2 regions of the Cellulomonas sp. EB106-03-03-XG116 genome follow, and region 2 is predicted to be linked to the other one. Evidence: riboswitches for the same ligand, from Rfam matches in the RefSeq annotation. Region 2 holds a riboswitch; the other holds the start of a gene.
What was found. Region 2 has a riboswitch for S-adenosylmethionine ahead of AC3WUG_RS04320 (methylenetetrahydrofolate reductase). Riboswitches for the same ligand answer to the same signal wherever they lie in the genome.
Positions count from the first base shown of each region.

Region 1: linked by a shared signal. The riboswitch ahead of AC3WUG_RS16120 (DUF1737 domain-containing protein) and the one ahead of AC3WUG_RS04320 (methylenetetrahydrofolate reductase) in region 2 are both predicted to bind S-adenosylmethionine.

Region 1 covers NZ_JBYTEP010000052.1:7,541-12,011, reverse strand. The annotation lists gene AC3WUG_RS16130 (O-succinylhomoserine sulfhydrylase) at 1-1,197, opposite strand, end outside; gene AC3WUG_RS16125 (rhodanese-like domain-containing protein) at 1,194-1,619, opposite strand; partial or broken gene AC3WUG_RS16120 (DUF1737 domain-containing protein) at 1,643-1,825, opposite strand; SAM riboswitch class I at 1,832-1,934, opposite strand; SAM riboswitch class IV at 2,052-2,166, shown strand; gene AC3WUG_RS16115 (aminotransferase class V-fold PLP-dependent enzyme) at 2,215-3,594, shown strand; gene AC3WUG_RS16110 (pentapeptide repeat-containing protein) at 3,653-4,276, opposite strand; gene AC3WUG_RS16105 (hypothetical protein) at 4,354-4,471, shown strand, end outside.
Region 2 covers NZ_JBYTEP010000006.1:43,140-47,610, reverse strand. The annotation lists gene metE (5-methyltetrahydropteroyltriglutamate--homocysteine S-methyltransferase) at 1-1,338, opposite strand, end outside; gene AC3WUG_RS04320 (methylenetetrahydrofolate reductase) at 1,347-2,420, opposite strand; SAM riboswitch class I at 2,414-2,522, opposite strand; gene AC3WUG_RS04315 (SMP-30/gluconolactonase/LRE family protein) at 2,703-3,632, shown strand; gene AC3WUG_RS04310 (helix-turn-helix domain-containing protein) at 3,646-3,969, opposite strand; gene AC3WUG_RS04305 (hypothetical protein) at 4,021-4,471, opposite strand, start outside.

The DNA of each region.
Region 1 (4,471 bases), on a different contig from region 2:
CTCCAGCCCCACGGACAGCCGCACCGTCGACTCCGCGATCCCGACCGCCGCGCGCCCGTCCGGGCCGAGCTTCCGGTGCGTGGTCGTGGCCGGGTGCGTGACCAGCGACTTCGCGTCGCCGAGGTTGTTCGAGATGTCGATGACCCGCAGCGCGTCCAGCACGCCGAACGTTAGGGCCTTGGCCTCCGCCGGCGTCGACCCCTCGGGCACGCGCAGGTCGAGGGTCACCACCGTGCCGCCGCCCGACTGCTGCGCGCGCGCGAGGGCGTGCTGCGGGTGCGACGGCAGGTACGGGTAGCGGACCTGCGCGATCGCCGGGTGCCCCTCGAGCCGGGTCGCCAGCGTCAGCGCGGACGCCGTCTGGTGCCGGACCCGCAGCGACAGCGTCTCCAGGCCCTTGAGCAGCACCCACGCGTTGAACGCCGACAGCGACGGCCCGGTGTTCCGGATCAGCGTCTGCACCGGCCCGTGCACGAACGCGTCGCTGCCGAGGATCGCCCCGCCGAGCACCCGTCCCTGGCCGTCGATGTGCTTGGTCGCCGAGTACACGACCACGTCCGCCCCGAAGTCGAGCGGCCGGGACAGCACGGGCGTCGCGAACACGTTGTCCACGACGACGACCGCGCCCGCGGCGTGCGCGAGCCGGCTGACCGTGGCGATGTCGACCAGGTCCTGCATCGGGTTGGACGGCGTCTCGAAGAACACCACGTCCGCGGGGGTCGACAGCGCCTCCTCCCACTGCGCGGGCACGTGGCCGTCGACGTAGTCGGTGCGCACGCCCCACTTCGCGAGGATCTCGTCGAAGATCACCACCGACGACCCGAACAGCGCGCGCGCCGCGACGACCCGCGAGCCCGACCGGACGAGCGCGGCGAGCGCGGTGAACACCGCGGACATGCCGGACGCCGTGGCGTAGCAGGCCTCCGCGCCCTCGAGCAGCCGGAGCCGCTCCTCGAACGTCGACACCGTGGGGTTGCCGTAGCGGGAGTACAGGAACCGGTCGGCCTCGCCGGCGAACGCCGCCTCGGCGTCGGCGGCTCGGGAGTAGACGTAGCCCTGCGTGAGGAACAGCGCCTCGGACGTCTCCTGGAACGGCGTGCGGACGTGGCCGCCGCGCACGGCGAGCGTGTCGGGGCGCAGGGACTCCCGGGGGAGCCGCTCGTCGTGCCAGTCCGCCGGGCCGGGAGCGGCGCTCACGCCTCCCGCCACGGCAGGCCGGCCGCGCGCCAGCCCTGGTGGCCCCGGCGGCCGTCGGGTCCGACGTCGCCCTCGAAGCCGGTGAGCACGTTGTACGCCGGGCCGAGGCCCGCGGCGGTCGCGGTGACCGCGGCGGCGACGGAGCGCACGCCCGACCGGCACAGGAACACCACGGGGCGCGGGTCGTCGGCGGTCACGCCGGCGACGGCCAGGCCGTCGAGGAACGCGGGGTTCGGGCAGCCGAACGCGTCGACCCACTCGACGAACGCCGTGCGGCCCTCGCCGGCGTCGGCGGTGTCCGGGACGCCGATGGTCTGCCACTCGCCCTCGGTGCGGACGTCCACCAGGACGGCGCGCTCGTCGGACAGCAGCAGGTCCCAGGCCTCCTGCGGGGTGAGGTCACCCGCGTACGGCGCGGTCACAGCGGGCGCACCGGGGTGCTCGGGGCCGCGGCGGCCGGGAGGACGACGGCCTGCGCGACGATCACGCGCTCCCCGTCGAAGGTGGCGGCGGGCCCGCCGTGCAGCTCGTAGCCCTCGGCCAGGGCGGCGCTGACCCGCTCGCAGAACGAGCGGTCGTCGGGCCCCGTCAGCAGGCGGTAGCGCAGGCGGTCGTCGGTGTCGGTCATGCCTCTCCTCCATCGGATCTGGCGGAAGCACCCTCGGCCGGCCCCGGTGGGGGTCCGCGGGTTGCTGCGGCGTCGACGAGCCAGATCTCTCGGCCGCTCTGGATGGTGCGGCGATGCTACGCCATCGCCCGGACCAGGATGGCCGCCCGACCGCGGCCGGGTGAACCCGTGTCGCACCGTGGACCACGGTTGACACCTCCGCGCGGACCGCCCCATCCTCGGACGAGGTCATGAGCGCCAGCGCGAAGCCCCGGCTCGCTGGCCGGCAACCCTCCCACCGCGGCGGGGTGCCCCGGGTGACGACCTGGCCGTCCACCGACCGGTGGCGGCAAGCGCGGGGTCGCCCGGTCGGCGACCGGGCCCCCACCGATCCGCTCGGGGGTACTCCCATGTCCGTCACCGCCACCACCTCGTGTGCCGAGACCGCCCTGCTGCCCGTCGTCGGCGGGGACACGCGCGTCCCGCTGGTCGACGGCCGGTCCGTGCCGTACGCGAACCTCGACTACGCCGCGTCCGCGCCGGCGCTCGAGTCCGTCGCCGCCCGCGTCGTCGAGGTGCTGCCGCTGTACGCCTCGGTGCACCGCGGCGCGGGGTACCTGTCCCAGGTGTCGACGGCGCTGTACGAGGCGTCCCGGGCGACCGTGGCCCGGTTCGTGGGTGCGCGCCCCGACGACGTCGCCGTGATCACCCGGAACACCACCGACGCGCTCAACCTGCTCGCCGGCTGCGTCCCCGACGGCGGCCGGGTGCTCGTCCTGGACGTCGAGCACCACGCCAACCTGCTGCCGTGGGTGCGCTCGGTCCGGGGCTCCGGCCGCACGGCGACGATCCTGCCCTCGGCGCCGACCGTCGCAGAGACGCTGACCGCGCTGCGCGACGAGCTCGCACGCCAGCCGTACGCGCTGGTCACGCTCACCGGGGCCTCGAACGTCACCGGCGAGGCGCTGCCGATCGCCTCGGTGGTCGCCCTCGCGCAGGAGGCCGGCGCGCGGGTGGCCGTCGACGGCGCGCAGCTCGTGCCGCACCGGGCGTTCTCGCTCGCGGCCAGCGGCGTCGACTACGTGGCGTTCTCCGGGCACAAGACCTACGCCCCGTTCGGGGCGGGCGCCCTGGTCGGCCGGCGCGACTGGCTCGACGCCGGCACGCCCTACCTCGCCGGCGGCGGCGCGGTCCGCGACGTGCGCACCGACCGGACGCTCTGGCAGCCGGCGCCCGCCCGGCACGAGGGCGGGTCGCCGAACGTGCTCGGCGCGGTCGCGCTGGCCGAGGCGTGCGACGCCCTGTCCGCGCTGCCCGCCAATGCCCTGGTCGAGCACGAGCAGGCGCTGCGCGAGCGGCTCGTCGACGGTCTGGCGGCGATCCCCTCGGCCCGCGTGCTGCGGCTGTGGTCGGACTCGACCGACCCCGTCGGGGTGGTCGCGTTCACGCTCGGCGACCACGACTCCGGCCTCGTGGCGGCGTACCTGTCCGCGGAGCACGGCATCGGCGTGCGGGACGGCCGGTTCTGCGCCCACCCGCTGCTGGCCCGGGTCGGCGTGACGGGCGGCGCCATCCGCGCGTCCGTCGGGGTCGGGACGACCACCGAGACGGTCGACCGGCTGCTCGCCGGGCTGCGCGCGTACGTCACCGCCGGGCCTGCCGCGGAGTACGAGGTCGTCGACGGCTGCTGGACGGTCGCCGACGACACCCGGCCCCGGCCGGCGGTGACCGGCATCGACGCGATCGCGGCGACCGCCGCGGCGGCCTGCGGGCCGGCCGTCGAGGACTGAGACCACGGCGCCGGGCGGCCCGCGCAGGGGGCGGGTCGCCCGGCGCCGTGGGGCGTCGTCAGCGGACGACGACCCCGAGGTGCGCGGCCAGCGCGCCCGCCAGGTCCAGCAGCTGCGACTGGCTGATCGTCGCGCCCTTCAGCCCCGCGGTGCCGTCGATGCCCGCGAGGTCCGCGCCGCGCAGGTCGACGTCCTTCAGCTGCGCCCGGGTGAGGTCCAGCCGCCCGACCCGGCAGTCCTCCAGCCGGACCCGCGCCGCCCGCACCCCGGCCAGGTCGAGGTCGCCGATGGTGCAGCCGACGAGGCGGACGTCCTGCAGCCGGGCGTCCCGCAGGTTGAGGTAGTCGATCTTGCCGCCCTCGACCGTCACCCGGTCCCAGGAGCCGCCGAACGCCTCGAGCGCGCCGAGCCGGCACCCCTCGAGCGTGACGTCGCGCCACGTGCCCGAGCGCGCGCGGAGCATCCCCGCGCGGCACTCGGCGAGCGTGGTGTCCACGAGGTGCGCGTGGTCGAGCTCCGCCCCGTCCAGGTCGCACGCCCGCAGCAGGCACTCGATGAACCGCGCGCTCTCCGCGTCGGCCCCTGCGAGGTCGAGGCCGTCGAGCAGGAGGCGGTCGTAGTCGCCCTCGGGCTCGACGGGGCCGGGGTACGGGTCGAGGAGGTCGGTGCGCGGGGCGGGCATGGGTCCAGCCTCGCACCCCGGAACCCGGGCTGTGGACGACGGTCGATCGGGGTCCCGGGCCCTCTAGCGTGGTCGGCATGGCGGCGGGAGCGGCGGTGACGAACGCGGCGCCGGCGCTCGGCACGGCCGAGTGGCTGGCGGAGTTCCTGCTGTCCCCGGGGCCGGCGGCGCTGGCGGCGGTGCTCGCCGCGGTGG
Region 2 (4,471 bases):
GAGCTGCAGCCGCTCGGCCTGCGCGACCCGGCGGTCCTCGAAGTCGCCCCGGTGGAACGCGTCGGCGGGCAGGCCGGTGAGGCGCTCGCGGACCTCGGGCCGCACGACGCCCGGGGCCTGAGCGCGCGAGCGGCGCGCGTCGGCCGCGGCGAGCAGCTCGGCGTGCACGGCCTCGCGGCCCTCGGTCAGGCCGGTCGCCAGCGTGACCACCTCGGCGACCTTCTGGTCGGCGAACGCGAGCCAGGAGCGCAGCGTCGGGTCGAGCTGCGGCTCGTCCTCGACGTCGTGCGGGACGTGGAACAGCGACGTCGACGTGCCGACGGCCACCTGCCGCGCGCCCAGGCCCTCGAGCGACTCGAGCGAGCCGAGCGCCGCGTCGAGGTCCGCGCGCCAGATGTTGTGGCCGTCGACCACCCCGCCGACCAGCACCTTCGACGCCAGCCCCTCGACGGGGGCCACCGGGAGCGAGCCGCGGACCAGGTCGAGCGCCAGGCCCTCGACGTCCGTGGCCGCCAGCACCGGCAGCGCGTCCTGGAGGTCGCCGTACGGGGCGGCGACCAGGATCGCCGGGCGCTCCGCCGCGGGCAGCTCGGTCGCCAGGGCGCGGTACGCCTCGGCCGCGGCTGCGAGCAGCCGGTCGGCCGGGACGCCGGTCGAGTCGGAGACCAGGGCGGGCTCGTCGAGCTGCACCCAGGTGGCGCCGGCGCGGGCGAGGTCGCGGAGCAGCGCGGCGTACACCGGCAGCACGTCGGCGAGCCGGTCGATCGGCAGGAAGTCCTCCGGCGAGCCCTCCGCGGCCTTGGCCAGCGCGAGGAACGTCACGGGGCCGACCAGCACCGGGCGGGTCAGCACGCCGTCCGCCAGGCCTTCGGCGAGCTCCCGCACCGGGCGGTCGCTCGCGTACCGGAACGGCGTCGCCGGGCCGATCTCCGGGACGAGGTAGTGGTAGTTCGAGTCGAACCACTTGGTCATCTCGAGCGGCAGGTCGTCGCCGCGGCCGCGGGCCACGGTCGAGTAACCGGCCAGGTCGAGCCCGCCGTCGGCGGCGAGCAGGTCCGCGAACCGCTCGGGCACGGCGCCGAGCACCGCGGCCGCGTCGAGCACGTGGTCGTAGAACGAGAAGGCGCTGGGGATCGCGGGCAGCCGGGTGTCCAGGCCGAGCTCCGCCAGGCGGGTGCGGGTGCGGCGGCGCAGGTCGGCGGCGGTGGCCTCGACCTCCTCGGCGCTCGCGCGGCCGGCCCAGAACGCCTCCAGGGCCTTCTTCAGCTCGCGGCGCGGGCCGATCCGGGGGTAGCCCAGGACGGTGCCGGCGGGGAAGGGGTGGGTCAGGTCGGTCATCTCTCGCCTCAGCTGGTGGGAACGGGGGTCGGGGTGGTCGTGGGGGCGGCCGCGGCGGCCGCCGGTTCGGGGGCGACGGCCGGTGCGACCCGCAGGTGCGCGCGCGGGGCGTCGCCGCCCAGGCCCGCGCCGTCCAGCAGGTCGAGCGCGGGGCCGTGGGCGTTGAACGTGTAGAGGTGCACGCCGGGCGCGCCGCCGTCGAGGACGGCGTTCACCAGGTCGACGCCCAGCCGCGTGCCCAGGCGGTGCCGCGCGGCGACCTCCGCCGGGTCGTCGGCGTCGAAGGCGTCGAGCCGGGCGAGCAGGGCCTCCGGGACGGGCACGCCGGTCAGCTGCGCCACGCGGCGCAGCCGGGCGGGGTCGGTGGTGGGGATGACGCCCGGGAGGATCGGGATCGTGACGCCCGCGTCCCGCGCCAGGGCCACGAGCTCGAGGTACGACCCGGCGTCGTAGAACACCTGGGTGATCGCGAAGTCCGCGCCGGCCCGCTGCTTGGCGAGCAGCGCCGCGACGTCCTGCTCCCGCGTGCTGCCGGCGCCGGCGTTGCCGCGGGGGAACGCCGCCACGGCGACGGACAGCGGCCGGGTGGCGGCGCGGACCGCCTGCGCGGGGCTGCTCGCGCACCGCCGCCGCTCGACGTCGCGCAGCAGCTCCACGAGGGCGCTCGCCGTCGGCAGGCCCTCGGGGTGCGGCTCCCAGGACCGGTCGGCCGGCGGGTCGCCGCGCAGCGCCAGGAACGACCGCACGCCCTCGTCGAGGAACTCCTCGATCGTCGCGGCGAGGTCCTCCCGCGAGCTGGCCACGCAGGTCAGGTGCGCGATCGGCGTCAGCGACGTCTCGCGCAGCAGCCGGCGGACGAGCTGCCGGGTCGTGGTCCGGGTGCTGCCCGAGGCGCCGTACGTGACCGAGACGAAGTCGGGGCGGGCCGCGGCGAGCTGCTGGACCGTGGACCACAGCCGGGGCGCGGCGTCCGGGTTCCGCGGCGGGAACAGCTCGAACGACACGGTCGGGCGGTCGACGGCCCCGAGGCCGTCCGGCACGGCGGTGCCCGCCAGGTGCGCAGGGACGTCGTGACTGCTCATCGTCAGCTCCATCGAACCTGGCGGAAGCACCCGCACCCTCGGTGAGGAGGGGGGTTGCTGCGACGTCGACGAGCCAGGTCTCTCGGTCGCTCTGGATGGGTGCCGCCACACTAGGCCCGGCGGCGGCCGCCGTCCACTGCCCCTGACGTGTCATCTTCTCGTGACCCGGTTCACACCCCGGGTGGGGCCGCGCGCGGGCGGTGGCCGGGAGGGGTCCGGGGTGGCGGACGGGTGCGCCCGGGCGGCGGGCGGGTGCGGCGGCGCCGTGCGAGGCTGCGTGGGGTGACCGACCTGCGCACCGTCCCGCTGCCCGCCCGCCGGATCCACGCCCGGGACCTGGTCCCGCCGGACGCCCCCGAGGCCGTGGTCCTCGGCGAGGCCCGCGCGCGGCTGGGGGAGCGGCCCGTGCACGACGCGCGGGACGGCTCCGTCGTGTGGGTGGACATCGACGCGTGCAGCGTGCACCGCTGGGCCGGCGGCGACCACGCGCGGGACGCCGTGGTCAGCGTGCCGTCGCCGGTGTCGCTGGCCTGGCCGGCCGCCGCGGGCGGGCTGCTGCTCGCGACCGCGGACGGCCTCGGCGTGCACGACGGCACCACGCTCGGCCCGCTCACCCGGCCGGCGGACATGCCCCGGGACTACCGGTTCAACGACGGCGGTGTCGACGGCGACGGGCGCCTGTGGGTCGCGACGATGCCGCGTGACGGCTCGCCGGGCGACGGGACGGTGTACCGGGTGGTCGCCACGGACGAGGGCCTCGAGGTCGCCGCGGTGCTCACCGGGGTGGGGGTCGGCAACGGCCTGCAGTGGAGCCCCGACGGCGCGACGCTCTACGTCACGGACACCAGCACGGCGACCGTGTACCGGCTGCCGTACGACACGGCGTCCGGCACCGCCGGCGCCCCCGAGCCGTTCCTGTCCTTCGACGCGGACGGACCGCAGCCGGACGGCACGACGGTCGACGGGGAGGGCTGCCTGTGGGTCGCGCTGTACGGCGGCGGCGCGGTGCTGCGGTTCGCGCCGGACGGGACCCCGCTCGGGGCGATCCGGGTCCCGACGGAGCGGGTGACCTGCCTGGGGTTCGGGGCGCCGGGGTCGGGGCGGGCGTACGTGACGACCGCGCACGCCGACGGGGACCCGCTCGCGGGGGCGGTGCTCGGCGCGGAGGTGGCGGTGGACGGGCTGCGGGTGCGGGCGTTCGGGGAGGGGTGAGCGGCCCTCGGCCTCACTCTGCGAGGTCGGCGCGTCGTTCCAGGGTGAGCCGGGCGCCGAGCGCGGCGGCGAGCCGGACGAGCGTGTCCCGCGTCGGGTTGCCGAGCCCGCGCTCGATCCGGCTGATGTCGGCCTGCTGCACCGAGGCGCGCGCGGCGAGCGCGGCCTGGCTCAGCCCGTGGGTCCGTCGCAGGTGCGCGATCTCCGCCCCGAGCAGCTCCTCGGCCGCGAGCTGCGCGCGGAGCCCCGCCGCGAGGTCCGCGGCGACGTCGCGGACGTCCTCGTCCCAGTGGGACCGCGCCTCGTCGGCGATCCTGCGGTAGGGGGTGGTCGCCACGGTGCTCCTCCGATCGGTGTCCTCTGATCATGTGCCGTGGCACATCGCGCGTCAACCCGTCCGACGCCACGTCGCCAGATGGCGTCGCGCGCGGTCGATCTCGCGGCGCTGGCGGCGCTCGGACGTGTCCCGGCCCTTGTCGTACGCGTGCAGCAGCAGCACGACCCGCGCGCCGTGGAACGTCACGAACAGGCGGAGGAGCACGGTGCGGTGCCCCGCGGTCTCCGGCACGTCCGCGCGTGCTGCCGGTCCGGCCCGGCGCGATCGCACCGCGCGCAGGGACTGGCGGACGCGGATCTCGAACAGCCCCTCGCCCAGAGCGCGACACCACGGCGTGCCGAGAAGGTCGATGCCGTACGGCTCGACCACCTCCGTCAGCACCGCGTCGACGACGGCCTGGACGTACGGATCCGCCCGCCGGAACCACCGCTCGAACGGTGCGGTGCCCGTCCGGTCGTCCCTCCAGACCTCGACCTGCCACCGCCCGCCCTCTCCGGTTGGT